4 regions of the Brevibacillus sp. JB24b genome follow, and region 1 is predicted to be linked to each of the others. Evidence: predicted binding sites of a transcription regulator. Region 1 holds the regulator's gene; each other region holds the start of a gene.

What was found. Region 1 encodes Rex, which represses fermentation and respiration genes when NADH is low (regulators of the CRP and FNR family bind a similar motif). Its sites were predicted from a motif close to TTGTGAAATATTTCACAA; they were not measured.
Region 2: hcp (hydroxylamine reductase) is a predicted target of Rex. The motif match lies at 2,869-2,886, and genes of this name have one in related genera.
Region 3: scfA (six-cysteine ranthipeptide SCIFF) is a predicted target of Rex. The motif match lies at 3,330-3,347, and genes of this name have one in related genera.
Region 4: ACQV1I_RS14995 (NarK family nitrate/nitrite MFS transporter) is a predicted target of Rex. The motif match lies at 2,699-2,716, and genes of this name have one in related genera.

Annotation. Positions count from the first base shown of each region.
Region 1 covers NZ_JBNVQV010000001.1:2,111,342-2,115,799, reverse strand. Annotated here, with positions in the region: gene ACQV1I_RS10340 (amidohydrolase) at 1-1,017, opposite strand, end outside; gene ACQV1I_RS10335 (redox-sensing transcriptional repressor Rex) at 1,056-1,679, opposite strand; gene ACQV1I_RS10330 (ComEC/Rec2 family competence protein) at 1,691-2,632, opposite strand; gene dinG (ATP-dependent DNA helicase DinG) at 2,692-4,458, opposite strand, start outside.
Region 2 covers NZ_JBNVQV010000001.1:5,238,421-5,242,878, forward strand. Annotated here, with positions in the region: gene fhuB (Fe(3+)-hydroxamate ABC transporter permease FhuB) at 1-104, opposite strand, end outside; gene ACQV1I_RS24440 (ABC transporter substrate-binding protein) at 101-1,129, opposite strand; gene hcp (hydroxylamine reductase) at 1,509-2,804, opposite strand; gene ACQV1I_RS24450 (malate:quinone oxidoreductase) at 3,369-4,458, opposite strand, start outside.
Region 3 covers NZ_JBNVQV010000001.1:2,430,356-2,434,813, reverse strand. Annotated here, with positions in the region: gene ACQV1I_RS11880 (protein adenylyltransferase SelO) at 1-1,113, opposite strand, end outside; gene scfB (thioether cross-link-forming SCIFF peptide maturase) at 1,632-3,050, opposite strand; gene scfA (six-cysteine ranthipeptide SCIFF) at 3,129-3,278, opposite strand; partial or broken gene ACQV1I_RS11865 (thioredoxin reductase) at 3,610-3,761, opposite strand; gene ACQV1I_RS11860 (hypothetical protein) at 3,830-3,970, opposite strand.
Region 4 covers NZ_JBNVQV010000001.1:3,200,733-3,205,190, forward strand. Annotated here, with positions in the region: gene ACQV1I_RS14985 (hypothetical protein) at 1-299, opposite strand, end outside; gene ACQV1I_RS14990 (Crp/Fnr family transcriptional regulator) at 523-1,230, shown strand; gene ACQV1I_RS14995 (NarK family nitrate/nitrite MFS transporter) at 1,289-2,581, opposite strand; gene ACQV1I_RS15000 (TIGR04053 family radical SAM/SPASM domain-containing protein) at 2,864-3,958, opposite strand; gene ACQV1I_RS15005 (cation-binding protein) at 3,991-4,458, opposite strand, start outside.

The DNA.
Region 1 (4,458 bases):
TGCCATACGAAGTGCTTCTTCTGCTGGTACCACTTCAGGATCATAGGATACACCTTTATGAAGGATAGCTGCTAATTTTAGCTCTTCAAATAGGTTCAAGTTATTGTTACTTGCTGAACTATCAGTTGCTAAACTTACACATACACCTTTTGCAAGCATCTCAGGAACCCTAGCTACACCACTAGCCAATTTTAAGTTACTAATTGGATTATGAGCTACTTTAACATCATATTTAGCCAACGTATCAATCTCTTCATCTGTTAAGTGAACCGCATGAGCAACTAATGTTGGGTGATTAAATACACCTAGATTCTCTAGGTGAGCAACTGGTCGTACACCATAATCCTGAACGTTTTGTTCCACTTCTGCTTTTGATTCAGACATATGAATATGTAATGGTACGTTTAATTCAATAGCCTTCTCAAGGATTTGCTGGATATACTCAGGAGAGCACGTATAAGGAGCATGCGGTGACATCATTGTATGGATACGACCGTTAGCTGCACCGTTCCAACGTGATGCGAATGATGCTGCTTCTTGTAATTTCTGTTGACGTTCTTCTTCTGAGCAAAACCCAATCACTCCACGGCAAAGTACGCCACGCATCCCAGATGCTTCCACCTCTTGAGCTACTGTATCCATATGATCATACATGTCTACAAAGGTAGTTGTACCCGTACGGATCATTTCGATAATAGAAATAGCTGTACCCCATTTCACATGCTCTGCTGTAAATTGACCTTCCATTGGCCACATTTTATCTTCCAGCCATTGTTTCAAAGGTAGGTCATCCGCAAATCCACGTAGTAGGGACATGCCTACGTGACCATGTGTATTAATTAATCCTGGCATTACATATTTATTTGTTCCATCAATGATCTCGTCATATGCTGATAAATCTTCAGGTGTTTTACCTACATATGTAATTTTTCCCCCGTCAAAGCCAACCGCTCCATTATAAATAACCTCATTTTGTTCATTAACAGTAATTACGGTTGCATTGGTAATGATTTTCATCAACGTAGACACTCTCCTCTTTTTCTGTTTTTGATTCCTTAATTTAAATAATAGGCTAAACTTTGTAAGCTGGAAGTCAAATCGTTATGATCAATTTTCACTTCTTTTTCAGTTCGAATCGTTGTTGGTGCAAAATTTAGGATCGCTTCTATTCCAGCTTCAATCAGTTTATTTGCCACCTCTTGTGCTGCGGAAGCAGGCGTCGTAATAATCGCCATACGAATTTGTTTTTCTTTAATAATTTCTTCCATTTGATCAATCGGTTCAATGACCAATCCACCTAAATCTTTGCCTATTTTCTGTGGGTCCGCATCAAAAATGGAAACAATTTTCATATTATCTTTTAAATAGACATTGTAATTTGAAATCGCTTGGCCTAAATTACCGGCTCCCACCAATGCTACATGAATCACTTGGTCCAATTTTAAGATATGACGAATCTTTTCAATCAAGTAATCTACGTCATAGCCAATACCTTTTTTTCCAAAGTCACCAAATGCAGATAGGTCCTTTCGAATTTGGGCTGGGTTAATATCCATTGTTTTGCCCATCTGTTGGGAAGAAACCGTTTTTACTTGTAACTCCTGTAGATTTGTTAAATATCGCAAATAGATCGGCAGACGGCGAACGACCGCTTCAGAAATTTTTGGTACTTTCCCCATAAATTGCACTCCTAACTTCGTTGTCTATCATGTATAGAGGTCTTGACTGCCTTTAAAACCTTATAATCTTGTCCATTAGAGAGAATGGTAATTGATCCATCCCGGCTAGTGACATACGTATCTGCCCATGATTCCTCCAAACGCTCCACCACTTCACGCATGGAGTCTTTCCACTGCTCCCGAGGAATGCCGGTTTGCACAACGGCAATCTGAGGATCCACCTTCGTTAAAAAGGCTTGAATAGAGGCTTGATTGCTACCCTGTGCCGCAACCTTTATGATCTCAGCAGGCAATAGAGAAGGATATTTTACAAGCAACCGCTCCTCTGCTTTTTCATTAATGGCACTGGTGAACAAAAATTGGAGTTTTCCTTGGGTCAGACAAAACACAAGCGAATTATCCTGTGGTGATAAAAACAGGTTCTCGCTGGGATGTAAAAATGTGATCTCCACATCTTTTCCCTCTAGTAATTGATCCTTTTCCTTTACATACACAACTTGCTTTTCCCTAGATATATGGATATTACTGTGAATTGCGAAGGCTGTCAATTTCGGCATGTAAATCTTATCAAATTGAATTTTCTCCGCTAACTTATCATAGCCACCAATATGAGTAGGTAAATCGTTTGTCAATAACAGGTAATCCACTTTTGTAACATGACGTTCAAGTAGCAAGGAAACCAGTTTTTCGGTATCCTTTTCGCTACCAGTGTCAACTAGCATGGTTTTTCCCGTTGGAAATCGAATGAGCGTACTCTCCCCTTCTGGTAAGGAGAAAAAAGTCGTGGTAAGTCCAACAAAATCTTCCTCCTGTTCAACAGCATCAGGATCCTCGATGTGCTGTAGCTGATGTGTAATCGCAATAGGTCGACTTGCTTCAACTGTTTGGGATAATCCAAGGATCATCATGCCTATACAAGTAACTAGCAATAGGTAATATCGGATTGTAGTCATGGAGCTGCCTCCCTCCTACTATATAGCGTAGATCAATTCATAACGAGCTTAACATTGTTTTATTGTAAAAATGGAGCTATACGCTCACGTAACGTAGTCCATGGACCTGTCTCTACCTGATATGGAGGCAAAGATTGCAAGAACATCCGGCCATATTTAGATTCTATAATTCGCGTATCAAATACAATAACAACACCGCGATCTGTTTGTTGACGTATTAATCGACCTACTCCCTGCTTAAAACGAATAACAGCATGGGGCAAGGAAAGCGTCATAAAAGGATTCTTTTTCTCTGCCTTCAGTCTTTCCGAACGTCCTTCCAATAGTGGGTGATTAGGAGGTTGAAAAGGGAGACGAACAATGATAAGGCAACTCAGTACATTCCCAGGTAAATCTACACCCTCCCAGAAACTATTCGTTCCCAAAAGTACTGTTTTTGTCCCTGTTTGAAAGCGACGTACCAGCTTACTTCTATTACTTGAATCAACGCCATGACCTAATAGTTCAAACTCTTCCCCTTCTAATAAGCTCTTCATTCCTTCATAAACAGCTCTAAGCATACTATATGAGGTAAATAGGATCATCGTCCGACCCTCACTTGCTCGAACAGCATCAACACAGCCAGCAATGACGGCTTCTACAAAACGGTGTTCTCCTTCCTTTGTTACAGAAGGGAAATCAGAAGGAATTACTATGAGTCCTTGTTGACCATAGTCAAAAGGGGATGGAAGTGAGAGCATTTCAACTCGTTCTTCAGGTAAATTTGTAAAACCCATTCTCTCCATAAAGTAGGTAAACCTATTCTTTACGGTTAGTGTAGCAGAGGTCATAATGATACTTCGTTTTGGTTCTAATAAAGTCGTGCGCAAGGTATCTGCTATATCTAGCGGTGTTTTAAAGAAAAAGAGTTGTTTGCGAGACGTTCTTGTCTCTATTTCCATCCAGCTTACGTGCCCATCCTGTTCTTCTACTAACAAAAAATGAAGTTTCACAGCCACTTGGCCGATTTCCTCTACTAAACCAGTAACATCCGTTTGCAAACGCTGTAAGGAATATGGAATTTCTGCCTTATACTGCAACAAAATGTTCAGTAACTGTTCGACTTCCTTAGCTACATTTCCTAACTTCTGTAAAATTAGATTGCTGGATTTTCCAAGCTTTTTATATTTTTTCTTAAAGTCTTCTGTTTTATATCGAAGTGTGGCTCTTTGTGATTCCCCTGTATCCATACTTCGTTCAGTTCCCCAATGATAAAAGAGTTGTAGCCAGTTCGTAACCGCCTCTTTTAGCATTTGCTGCTCGATCTTTACTTGTTGTAGATGCTGTTCTATTCTTGCCTTTTCAGCCGGTTGCCACACCTTCAATTCATTGGCTAACAGGAGTAGCATCTGCTTTTCCCCTTCAGTACCAAGCTGCTCTACCAATTGAAACAATTCTATACTGGAGAACTGCGTTCCAAAATGTTGACTTGCTACTTCATCAAGTTGATGGGCTTCATCAATAATCGCAACCTCAAAGGATGGCAGTACACCGTTCTCTTTATCAAGATCACCAATTAATAAAGCATGGTTAACAATAATCACATCAGCTTCTTTTGCTTGTTGTTTCGCCTGAAAGTAAAAGCAACGGCTAAACCACGGACACTCCCGATTTAGACAGGAGGCTGTGTCACTCTTGACTGATTGCCAAAATGACTGTCCACTAGGACTTAGACTAAGCTCTTCTACATCACCTGTAGTTGTTTCAGTAAGCCATGTTAAAACCTGCGCTTTGGCTAGCTGTATGTCTTGTGTTGCCCCTTCTTGGCTTTCAATGCTTTGTTCAAA
Region 2 (4,458 bases), 3.1 Mb from region 1:
ATCCCTCCCAGTAGCATCCAAAACGGCCTCCAGCCTTTTCTTTGAGAAGAAGGGGCTGGATGGATGTCGGTTGAGGCAGACGATACATGCTTGGCGAGGCTCATTTCGCTAGTAGATCTGCCGCTTTTTTAGCCATGATTTCTGCGGACAATGGCCCGCCGTAAGGCCACATGTCTCCTCCCAACGCATAGATGCGATTTTCTTTTACAAAGGTTAACCCATTCCATACAGGGTTGTTTTTCAATTGATTGTTGATGACATTATCATCATCCTGAATGATATGCAGGAAGTTAGCATCCTGCAACGGTGGAAGCGCCTCCACATCCGTGGTCGTCATTCCATTTTGTTCAAACTTTTTCGGCTTGTACGCATTTTTCAAACCGATATGCTCCAGAATTTTTACCGCTGTAGAGTTATCAGTAGATAGGCGGAATTCTACCGCATTTTGATTACTGTAGCCCATTGCCAATACGAACGGAATTTTGTCCATGCCGGCTTTGACAATTCTGTCCTTTGCCTCTGCATAAGTCTTGTCGAGGTTTTTCAAAACGTTATCTGCTTCTGCTTTTTTATCCAGAATATCAGCAATCTCTGTAAAAGTGTCAATCATTCGGGAATATTGGTCACCTTGACCCTCAAGCGGGTTTGAATCATACACGATCGTAGGAGCGATTTTGCTCAGCTCGTCGTAGTTTGCTTCCACATTACGTTTTATCCCGATGATTAGGTCTGGCTTCAACAGCATGATCGATTCCAGATTTGGTGCAATACGGCTTCCCACATCCACTACATCTGGTGCAATTTCCACTGGGAGCTTGACCCACTTTTTCATATTCTTAATATCAGCAATCCCTACAGGCTGCATACCTAATGCCAGCACATGCTCAGCACTGCTCCATTCCAATGCAACGACACGCTTAGGAACCCCTTTGATCTTTGACTCACCCATTACATGCTTCACTGTTCGCTCTTGCTGTTCTCCGGATTTGTCAGACTCTGACTGGGCTGTTGGAGCTGATTGTGTCTGTGTTCCCCCGGTTTGTGAGGCTGTGCCTGAGTTACCGCATGCTGCAAGTACCAGCATCAACGACAGAAAGACAAAAAAGACTGGCAGTTTAACAAAACGCATTGAATAATTCCCCCTACTTGAGTTCTATGATGTAGCACAAAATGATTGCATAGTTGAACCAGATGATATGCCTCCTAAAGAAAGATGATAATGATTATCATTTTCTGTGTCAATATTAGAATATGCATATGTTTTTTGTTTCTTTATTGGGAGCGGGGGAAATGTTACTTCCTGTTGTGAGGATTAGGTGGTTATGCTTTTTTGGAAGGATAATGCTGTGGTATAGCTGTTGTCTGGGGTTGGGATAGTGTGTGGGTATGGTTTAGGAAGGTAGTTACTGATGGGGTTTAGCCAAATGTGATACCTTTTGCTCAAATAAGAAAGACAGCCCAAAACTTTTTGAAGCAAGTTTCAGACTGTTTTTGTTGTTTATAGAAATTTATTGGGTAATCCCCATCATCTGCTTCATATCCTCCTGCGCATGTCCGATCAGTTTAACGTTAAACAAGTCCTGCAAGACCGTGAGCACGCCTGGCTGAATAAATTCAGGCAGCTTTGGACCAATTCGGATATCCTTGATTCCCAAGCTGAACAACCCGAGCAGGATAGCCACTGCTTTTTGCTCAAACCATGAAAGCACGATGCTTACCGGCAAATCGTTGACCTCGCAGCCAAACGCGTCTGCCAGAGCCGCTGCGATCTTGATTGTAGATACAGAGTTGTTGCACTGCCCCAAATCAATATAGCGGGGAATATCGGTTCCTGGCACTGTTCCAAAGTCCACATCATTAAAACGGAACTTTCCACAGGAAGTGGTAAGAATAACCGTTTCCTTTGGTAAAGAAGTGGCCAATTCCCGGTAGTATTCGCCGCCTTTCCCCGGTGCGTCACACCCTGCGATCACGAAGAAGCGTTTGATCTTGCCTGCTTTTACAGCATCGATAATTTCCGGCGCTAACCCCAAAACCGTCTCGTGATGATATCCGGTGATTAAAGTTTGATTGGATTCGATATTTGCTTCTGGCAGGGAGAGTGCTTTTTCAATCAGTGGAGAAAAATCGTCATTTTCAATCTTAGTTACTCCCTCTAGCCCTGCTACATCATAGGAGTAAAATCTGTCAGCATAACTGCCTTTAATCGGCATGACGCAGTTTGTTGTCGCAAGAATTGCCCCTGGAAACTCCTCAAACAGCCGTCGTTGATCGAACCATGCTTTGCCGATGTTTCCTTTCAAATGTGGGTACTTTTTCAAAGCAGGATATCCGTGGGCAGGTAGCATCTCGGAATGAGTAAAGATGTTTATGCCTCTCCCCTCTGTCTGTTTCAGCAATTCCTCCAGAGCAAACAGATTATGTCCAGTAACCACAATGCATTTGCCTTCTATTTTATTTTGCGATACGGTTACAGGCTGGGGAACACCGAAGTGCTCAGTATGGGCTTTGTCTAATAGCTCCATCACCTTGATTGCGGCCTGACCTACTTTCATCGCCATTTTTAGATGATCGTCCAGATTAAAGTTAACATTAGTCAAGGTGAAATATAGCGCTTCCTGGGTGATGCCATCCACTTCGGAGTCGATATAACCCAGTTGGCGGGCATGCGTCGCATACGCCGCAATCCCTTTTAACGCAAAAACGATCGTGTCTTGAATGCTAGCCAATTCCTCTGTTTTCCCACAGACACCGATCACCTTGCACCCACCGCTTGGGGTTTGTTCGCACTGGTAACAGAACATCACGATCTCTCCTTTTCTCTTCTGCCCTTTATAAGTTGATTATAAAAATCAACCATCCTATTCGATGTGATACGGCTCACAAAAAGGGTGGAGAAACGGTGACAAGCGAGTGGGTGCTAAAAAACTAACCATTCGTGGAGTGATTTTTTATCAATGCAAAAAGGCCCCTTCTGCGCTTGTCACAAAAGGGGTTAGTTAGTAAAAGTGGTATCCCTTATTTCATTAAAATTCAATGCTTTTGATCTTTCTATTGTCGTTCCTTCTTTCGATTCGAAAGATTAGGTAAAATTTATCAGGTACTTATGATAAGGCTCACCGTAGCCTCTCTAACTGCGAATTTTGAAAAAAAGAACCTTCAATCCAAAGATAGATCGCAAGGTTCTATGTTTTATTTTCAATGATATTCTATTGTTTACTCAATACTTTATGAAATTTTTTATTTTATCTCTGTTTTTTTCAATCATTGCCTTTTCAATCTCTTCATCATAGAAACAATTGTCCATTAATGAAAAAAATGTTGCTTTAATTTTTTCATTAAATACCTTTGTTTCTACATCCAAAGAATTAACTATAGACCGTTTCTTTTTCGCTTAGACCAAGCGTCTGCGCTGTTGAAGTATGAATTTCCTGGAAAAGCTCTGGGTTTTCCACTAGTGACACGCCATAAGAAGGAACCATTTCTTTTATTTTCGGTTCCCAATCTTTCATATGTTGTGGGAAGCATTTTTCTAATACCTCAAACATAACGTGAACGGCAGTAGAAGCACCCGGAGAAGCGCCAAGCAATGCAGCTATCGAGCCATCAGCGGCACTAACAACTTCCGTACCAAATTGAAGTGTTCCCCTGCCGCCGGCCTCAGTATCTTTGATAACTTGCACACGTTGGCCCGCTACCACTATATCCCAATCCTCGCTTTTGGCGTTCGGAATAAACTCGCGTACTTCTTCCATGCGCTTTTCATTCGATAACATAACTTGCTGGATCAGGTATTTTGTCAATGCCATCTCTTTTGCGCCTGCCGCCAACATAGTGAAGACATTATTCGGTTTTACGGAACCTATCAAATCAAAATTTGAACCAGTTTTTAAGAACTTTGGTGAGAAGCCGGCAAACGGTCCAAACAGCAATGATTTTTTGTTGTCGATATATCTTGTATCAAGATGCGGAACAGACATTGGAGGAGCACCAACCTTAGCTTTACCGTATACTTTTGCATGATGCTGCTCTACAACTTCTGGATTGTTACATACCATAAATAGTCCGCTTACCGGGAATCCTCCAATATGTTTTGACTCAGGAATGCCGGTTTTTTGTAGTAAAGGCAGACTTCCGCCCCCACCGCCGATAAAGACGAATTTTGCAGTATGGTATTCGATTTTACCGCTATCGATATCATGCACTTTCACTTCCCACGAGCCGTCGCTAGTACGTTTAATATCCTTAACACTATGCTTGTAGTTTATCTCGACGTTTTTACTCTTTAAGTGGTCAAACAATATGCGTGTTAAAGCACCAAAGTTGACATCTGTTCCAGAGTCGATTTTTGTTGCCGCTATCGGTTCATTCGATGTACGGCCTTCCATGATAAGCGGAAGCCATTCCTTCAGTTTTTCAGGATCATCGGAAAATTCTATCCCTTGAAACAAGGGATTG
Region 3 (4,458 bases), 320 kb from region 1:
CTTCTGCATCATACTGAGGAGGTCTTTAATAAGGGATTCATCCTGTATCTCTTCGTTGCTTATTCCTAGCTTTGCTCTCATTCCCGTGAGCCAATTACTGTGATACAACTCAGTAAAATCTGAAATCGCATCCTGAGCCAGTTTGACTGCCTGCTCATAATCGACATGTAGCAGAGGCAATAGGGTTTCAGCCAATCGGGCAAGATTCCAACCAGCTATATATGGCTGATTGCCATAGGCATAGCGGCCTTGAATGTCAATGGAACTGAATACCGTTGCCGGATCATAGGCATCCATGAAGGCGCAAGGACCATAATCAATGGTTTCTCCACTAATGGCCATATTGTCAGTGTTCATTACCCCGTGAATAAAGCCAACCAGCTGCCATTTAGCAATCAGCAAGGCCTGACGCTTGATCACTTCCTGAAGTAGTAAAAGATAGCGATTCTCACCAGCTTCAACTTCTGGAAAATGTCGTTGTAATGTATAATCGGCTAGTACTCGGAGTTCCTCTTCAGTCCCCCATTTTGAAACGTATTGAAAAGTGCCGACGCGCAGATGGCTGTCAGCCACGCGTGTCAAAACTGCACCAGGCAGGTCGGTTTCACGAATGACTGACTCACCGGTTGTCACCACCGCTAGACTGCGAGTAGTAGGAATACCAAGCCCATGCATTGCTTCGCTGATGATGTATTCGCGTAGCATCGGTCCAAGTGCCGCTCGACCATCACCCCGTCGAGAGTATGGCGTTTTCCCTGAACCCTTAAGCTGAATATCAAAGCGTTCACCTAGGGGCGTAATTTGCTCGCCAAGCAGCAGAGCGCGGCCATCTCCTAACCTCGTAAAATGCCCAAATTGATGCCCCGCATAAGCCTGAGCAAGAGGAAAAGCACCTTTGGGAATCCGGTTACCAGCAAGCACTTCTACCCCATTTTCACTTTGCAGCTCCTGTACGTTCAACCCCAGAGATGTTGCCAACGGATCATTAAGAATGATCAACTTTGGTGAAGATACAGGGTTTAGATTGAGACTGGCAAAAAATGATTTCGGCAGTTGTGCATAACTGTTGTCAAAATTCCATCCTGTTTCTATTATTGCTTTTTCCTTTGTCATCGTATCTCCATTCCCCTTTTCTTGTTTATGTCGTTTATTATGCTAGTTTTTTCTGTTCCATTGAACAAAAATCATAAGTATTCTTTGGTATTTTTGGTTATCTATTTTCTATCCCCCACAAGGCAATCCCTGTTAGTGTCTACTTCTGCCAATTTATTATACTCTTTCGGCACATAGATGGCGCCCATTATCATATTTTTGGTTTTTTTGACACCAAAACAATTCTTGTAGAACCAGAACTAAGAGGGCAATCAACTTTAGAAAAAAATAAATAGGAGGGCTACTACTCCCCTCCTTCAAACCTAATCTTACTTATTTATTAGAAAACTTGGCTGTCGAGAAAGACTTCGTGCGACGATAAAGGAAAGATTTCTCCCTCCATCCTGTGTACCTTCGTTTTTAGTCCCTAGTAACCTCCTATTAATTCCCATAAATAGTATATACGAAAAAAGAGCCCCTTACTTATAGAAGGAACTCTTCTGTACTTGAAAACAAAATGGTTACTCGTTATGAAAACATTACTCAGGAGAAATCCCAGCCACAGCTTGGTTACCTTCTCCCATAACTCTGATAGATTCGGCTACCTTAACCATCATGGAACATTCGATTCTCTTACGAAAGATGTCACAACTAAAGTCGTAAGTTCCCTTGAGGGAGCCAGTTGCGTGAAGTGCATTGGCAGGACAACCGCCGCTACAGTATAGTTTCGCCCAGCAGTTCTGGCATTCAGGCTTCGAGTAGCAGTTGCTCTCTTTAAATTGGCATTGCATCTCTGGTTTTGTGATTCCATCCCAGATGTTTCCCATGCTGTATTCTTCATCCCCGACGAACTGGTGACAAGGAAAAAGCTCTCCCCATGGTGTGACAGCGAGATATTCAGTTCCTGAACCGCAGCCAGAAATTCTCTTTTGAATGCAGGGGCCTTCTGAGAGGTCAAGCATGTAATGATAGAAGGTAAAACCATTGCCATTTTCCTCGCGCTTGAGCATTTCCTTGGCGAGAATCTCGTATTGGTTATAAATCTCTGGGAGGTCATCCTCAGTGAGCGCATATGGTTCCCGTGGATCACAGATGACAGGTTCCATCGAAAGTTTATCAAAACCAAGGTCTGCGATGTGAAAAATGTCATTAGTGAAATCGACATTATTGTGGGTGAAGGTTCCACGTACATAGTATTCTTTGTCTCCGCGTTTTTCAACGAATTCCTGGAACTTCCGAACAATAAGATCGTAGCTCCCCTCTCCAGTGACTGTTTTGCGAAGTCGATCATGGACCTCTCTTCTTCCATCAAGACTCAATACGACATTATACATTTCCTGATTCAAAAAATCGGTGATCTCATCATTGAGCAGCATGCCATTCGTAGTAAAGGTGAAACGAAAAGTCTTTTTGTACTCTTTTTCTTTACTTCTTGCGTAAGCGACAATCTGCTTGACAACCTTCCAAGCCATGAGCGGTTCTCCACCGAAGAAATCGACGTCAAGGTTTCGGTGATGACCAGAGTTTTCCAATAGGTAATCAATCGCTTTTTGTCCAACCTCATAGCTCATGATTGCTCTGTCTCCGTTGTATTTTCCCTGACTGGCGAAGCAGTATTCACACGACAGGTTACAGGTATGCGCAACATTGAAGCAAAGAGCCTTTACATAAGTCGGACGATTTCTCAAATCAATAGATAGAGCCTTATATTCATCCTCTGTAAAGAGTTGCCCATCATTTTTTAGCTCCCCCACATCCGCGATTGTTTCTCGAATGTCTTCCTCGGAAATGTCAGATTCATGTGCGTACTTCTCCAACATTATCGCCACTATTTTTTCCGTAGGTGTATTTTCATAAAGCGCGATGATTTCATAGGCGAGGTCATCGACAACATGCACCGATCCACTATAGGTGTCGAGCACAATGTTGTATCCGTTTAGTTTATATTGATGAATCATACTTGATAATCAAGCTCCTTTTGCCCATAAAAATTGCCGCCCATCCGCATAGCAGCTGGGCGGTACATTTCCTGTTTCCTATCTGTTCATTGTGTTTTCACACTGCTGATTTGCAACTCCACAGGAAGTTTTGCAGGCTGACTGACAAGATGTCTGACAGGCGCCACATCCACCGTATTTTGCGGTATCCTTCAGTTTACGAAAGCTCAATGTTACGATTCTTTTCATCATGCACGACTCCTTTTAAAGATACTTTTTTGAAGAAATAAGACATACACATCGTGATTTTTTTCACATTATTCCCATGATAATTTTAGCAACACCTCTGGTCCACGTCAATCCGTACCGATGTCTTATCTGTGAAATATAATTGATTTCGCTTCCTCAAATGCCTCATCTACTTACGAGGACTAATCTTTTCATAAGTATGTAATTGCTATAGTTGATTTGTTCAACAGGATTTATCGATATAGCCAAAGAAACAGACGATTTTTACACCGTCTGTCTCCTCCGATTCACCTAGCGTAGGCCTTGCTTTTTTCTGTAAAATGCTCGCTGTGCGACGGTGCACGCCCGTAATCTCAGAGGCAATATCCCCCAGTTCATTCGCCCAGTCAACCGCGGAATTTTCCGCCACCAGAATTTAGCATCCGCTTGCCCCTGAATTGTATAATAGGGATTGGTTACCTCGTAGCGATCTGCCCCTTCCAATATCCAGTCGCTGCAAAGCACTTCTCACCCCTTTATCATTTTGTATGTCAAACAAGGCTTTAACTGAGTCACTCTGCTTCTCTTGGCTGCTCGAGACTAATCATCTGCCCGGTTGGCAACTGATGAGCACACTCTCTTACGTCTGTTTCATGACCAGTCTCACTGATATTGCAATACGTCCGAAAAGCCTTCCACACCGAAGCTTTCAAAGTCGTTCAGCTCCAGAATTCCAACTCCCTGCTCCCATTTATTAGAACTCTTTCTTCCTATTCCAGTTCAATCATTTGCAACTTAGCAAGAATTGCGGAGTTTTCGAATTAGCAATGTCTTAGTGGAAACAGTTCTGGGACTGAATCATACATTAGAGGACAGACATTTAATATGGAGGATGGCCAGTAAAGCGATATCTCTTTGCATCAGCAAATAACAATAAGCTTCATCAAACTTCATGCTTTCGATGTGATTTGTGACACTTTGACGCCTGCCAGCATAATGAACTATGACGGATTGTGCTGACCTTAACATTCACCAATTCCGAGGAAACTTATTGTAGCATGATTTATTTCTTGATAAATCAGAAAGAAAAACGTCCGAATCTTCAAGATTCAGACGTTAATTTACACACATGAAATTATAGGCACTCAGAAAAACTCCTAAGTTGTCTAACCGGTCAATTAAATTTAAAAGTTAAATAACC
Region 4 (4,458 bases), 1.1 Mb from region 1:
CAATGGCGATTCCAGATAAAGCGATAAGTCACCAGCTGTTCAGTCGCTGTTTGAGGACTATTTTTACGGAAAAGCAGCTTTATCCCTTTTTTAATGATAAGCTTTGTAGGTGGACGGTCTGCCCATGCACCAAATCGATATAAAAACCCACCAATAAACACTAATGTTCCAATCATATAGCCATATAATGCTAAATCCATATGTGTAAATGACCTTGATCCTACATAAGATAAGAAAAACAGCACCAAGATAATGCAAAAGGCTCTCTTGGCAAATTTGGATGCAAAAGCACGATCCATGATCAACTACCCCCTTGGAATTTTTAGTTTTTATTACCCTGTTATTTCTTTTTTAGGTGATAATCGATTGTCATTGTACTTAATTCATTTCATGCTCATTGTGATGAGTATCACTTGAACCTGCACAAATTTTTAACATTTTGAAATAGTGCCTTTCATTTCTAGTTATTGATCGCTATAATAAATACGCAAAGAAAACGTCAATTTGCATGGAGGTCTCGTTGTGGGCAATCAAGGATTTACATTCATTCAACAAGTCTCCCCCGACTTTACCCAGCATCTAAAAGAGATTTCTATTTCTAAAAAATTTGCTGCTGGCTCCGTGCTTTTCATGGATGGAGACAAGGCTGATCATTTATACCTGATTGGATCCGGACAATTGAAACTGACCAAGACCACGACGGACGGAAAAGAATTAACCCTGCAAGTCTTTAGCGATGGAGAACTAGTTGGTGTACCCGGATTGTTTGAAGAGAATTTAAGCTACAACACTACCGCCAGCATGTTGCAAGCGGGTGAAATCAACATTATTCCCCGACAATCATTAGAACGCCTTCTACTAAAGAATGGGCTGTTCTGTGCTGAATTTTTGCGGTGGATGGGTATCATGAATCGCCGCATCCAATCTAAATTCCGTGATTTGTTGTTAAATGGAAAAATTGGAGCACTATACTCCACTCTCATTCGACTAAGTAATAGCTACGGAGAACAACATGAAAAAGGCATCTACATTACGCTTGCTCTCACCAATCGGGATTTGGCCCAATTTATTGGGCTAACCAGAGAAAGTGTAAACCGCATGCTGTCTGATTTAAAGAAGCAAGATGTCATCGAGCAAAATGCACAAGGAAATATTTTAATTAAAGATCTTTCCTTTTTAAAAGATGCCATCTGCTGTGATGATTGTCCCAATGAAATATGTCAGATTTAAAAGAGAGTCTTGGTTATTGGCAACCAAGACTCTTTTTTAAATCAAGCCGGCCTATTATCTAGCACTTTACCTCTGCGTTTTTACGTGCATAGAAATACCATAACAAGACTAAAGCTACAGCATAAAACACCAAGAACCCATATAAAGCAATATCTGGAGCACCTGTAGACTTAATTGACATGCTAAAGGATTTTGGAATAAAGAATTGTCCATATGCCGCAATAGCCGATGTAAAACCTATGACCGGTGCCGCTTCTTTTGGCGGGAAAATCGTAGGCATCATACGTGTAACGGAACCATTACATATTCCCGTTGTGAAGAAAATCACGATGAAACAGGCGAAAAATGCCCAGAATGCTTTACTATTCATGAAGTAGATGACACCAGCCGTAGCAGCGATCAGCAGAATAACATTGTAGAGAGTTACCCTTGCCCCACCCAGCTTATCAGCCAGCATACCACCGACCGGCCGAACTAATGCCCCTAATAAAGGACCAATAAAGGCATATTGCAACGGATTTACATCAGGAAACTGGTGCTGAGTTAACAAAGGAAATGCTGTTGCAAACCCGATAAAAGATCCAAAGCTCATTGTGTATAAAAATGAACAAATCCACATATGCTTGCGTTTAAAAATAACCAATTGATCTTTAATCGATTGTGTCATCGGAAGGTTGTTCATCCCAAACATAGCTGCAATTGTAGTAAGTATGATCGGAATTACCCAGATAAATCCAGCATTTTGCAGCCATAATTGCGTTGTACCATTTGTTTGTGGACCACCACCGAAATTACCAAATACGCTAATTCCAATTACTATTGGTATTAGAAATTGCGCTACACTTACACCAAGATTACCAAGTCCCGCATTTAAACCCAAGGCAGAGCCTTTCTTGGCTTGTGGAAAGAAGAAACTGATATTTGCCATGGAAGAAGCGAAATTACCACCGCCAAAACCACATAAAATTGCGAGCAATGCCATTGTTTCATAAGATGTAGCCGGATCTTGCACAGCAAATCCAATCCAAATTGCTGGGATTAACAAAGAAGCTGTACTGCATACGGTCCAATTACGTCCTCCGAAAATCGGAACAACAAATGCATACAAAATCCGCAGCGTAGCACCTGAAAGACCTGGAAGAGCTGCTAAACTAAATAGTTCATCTGGTGTAAACTGAAATCCAACTTTATTGAGATTAACAGCAACAACCGACCAAATGGACCAAATACTAAAAGCAAGTAATAGGGCTGGAATAGATATCCAAAGGTTACGGTTCGCCACTCTTTTACCTGTAGATTCCCAAAATTCAGGATTCTCCGGTTCCCATTTCATTACTCCTTTTGTTGACATAGGTTACCTCCTCTACTAAGTTCAAACACGCTCAACCCATGTTTATAAACGAAATTGAACTTTTTTATATAAACAACCTTTTTCATCACAAATCATATCCAACTCTCACATAGCACTTTGTGATTTTAATCACATGATTTTGCGTTTTCACATTTTGTACAAAACATCTTTTCTTTTGTGAATGTATAAAAAATTAAAAATGAATACAAAAAGAAGCAAGACATGTCAACATAACATCTCTTGCTTCTTTTTCTCTGTTTCTATTCACGATCACATGTGCTATTAAAAGTAGCCCAGTTGCTTTTGTCCATAACCTTCTTCCCATTTTGGAGGTATGTACATACATGAAGGATCGCTTGCCAAATAATCCTTCGTCATTGCATAAGCACGGGCGCGTGATCCCCCACATACCTGATTAAAGTTGCAGACGCCACATTTTCCCGAATAGCCATCCGGATAGCGTAACGATCGAAAGACTGCATGATTACGGTATAAATCTGCCAGAGGTGTACTGCGTACATTTCCGCAATAAATCGGTAAAAATCCGCTTGGTTGAACATCACCCACATGAGAAATGAACACAAATCCTTTACCGTCCGTAACTCCCCCAGCCGAGCGCCCTAGATTATCCATTCTTTTTACTTGCTCAGGTTGTGTTTTCATGTCTTTTTGGGTTGCAAAATAAAGTGCTCTCCGATAAGCAGGTGCCGCTGTTGTTTTGATGCTATAGCTAGCAGTCTGACTCTTCTCGATCAGCCAGCGATAAATGCGCTCCTGCTCCATTGGGGATACCGCATCACTTGCTTGCCCTCTTCCTGTAGGAATTAAGAAGAAAACACTCCACAGCACTGCATCCCATTCCTCCACCATCTGGGACATTTCCTCTAATAAATGCGCATTGTAAACAGAAATCGTTGTATTTAATTGAACAGGTAGACCATGCTTTCGCAAAGTAGCCAACGACTTTACCGTAATATCATACGAGCCTGGTGTCCCGCGGAAGTAATCATGCACATCTGCTGTAGGACCATCTAAACTAAAAGCCCAACGTGATAATCTGGCCTCTTTTGCTTTTACGATCGCTTTTTCTGTTACACGTGGTGTAGCGCTAGGAGACATCGAAACGCGCAATCCAATTTTTACTGCATAATCGATTAAGTCATATAAATCTTCACGCATTAATGGATCGCCACCAGTAAAAACAAGAAGCGGATTCCCCATGGCTTTGATTTGATCTAACAATTCCTTACCTTCTTCTGTACTCAGCTCATCTGGATGACGATTGGGCTGTGCTACCGCACGACAATGTAAACAACGCAAAGCACATGCACGTGTCACTTCCCAAATCACGATAAAAGGATTCTGGTCGTAATTCATGTAGTTCACTCACTCCATTGGCAAGATGGTATCTATTTATAATGTTTGGAGATTGTCTGATACAAGATATCTTTTTCAGCTAACGTCAGCAGTTGATTGGCCATCGGGTACAACACCCTATCCTCCTTAATTGTATGCTCTTCAAATAGCTCATCAAATTGCTTAAGCAAACAAACCATCGTAGATGTTTTTTGTTCCTGTAACACACACTGGTTCAATTCTGACCCAATGCGATCTGATATCTCTAATAAGCGATCATGTTCTGATTTAATGAGCAGTAATGGCGCCTCTAACGTTGCCAGTCGATTTGTTAACGTAAAAAATAGAATATCGTCCTCCACCATAATGTGCCGACGGAAATCTGTTTGAAGGAATTGAAGGAAACGATGCAAATCTTCATGTAACTCTTCGTTCCATTTTGTTCCATAACGTATGAGTGACAGAATGTGCTTTAGTCTTCCATCCAGTTCACTATGGTCATTGTACAAATAGGAAAGCAA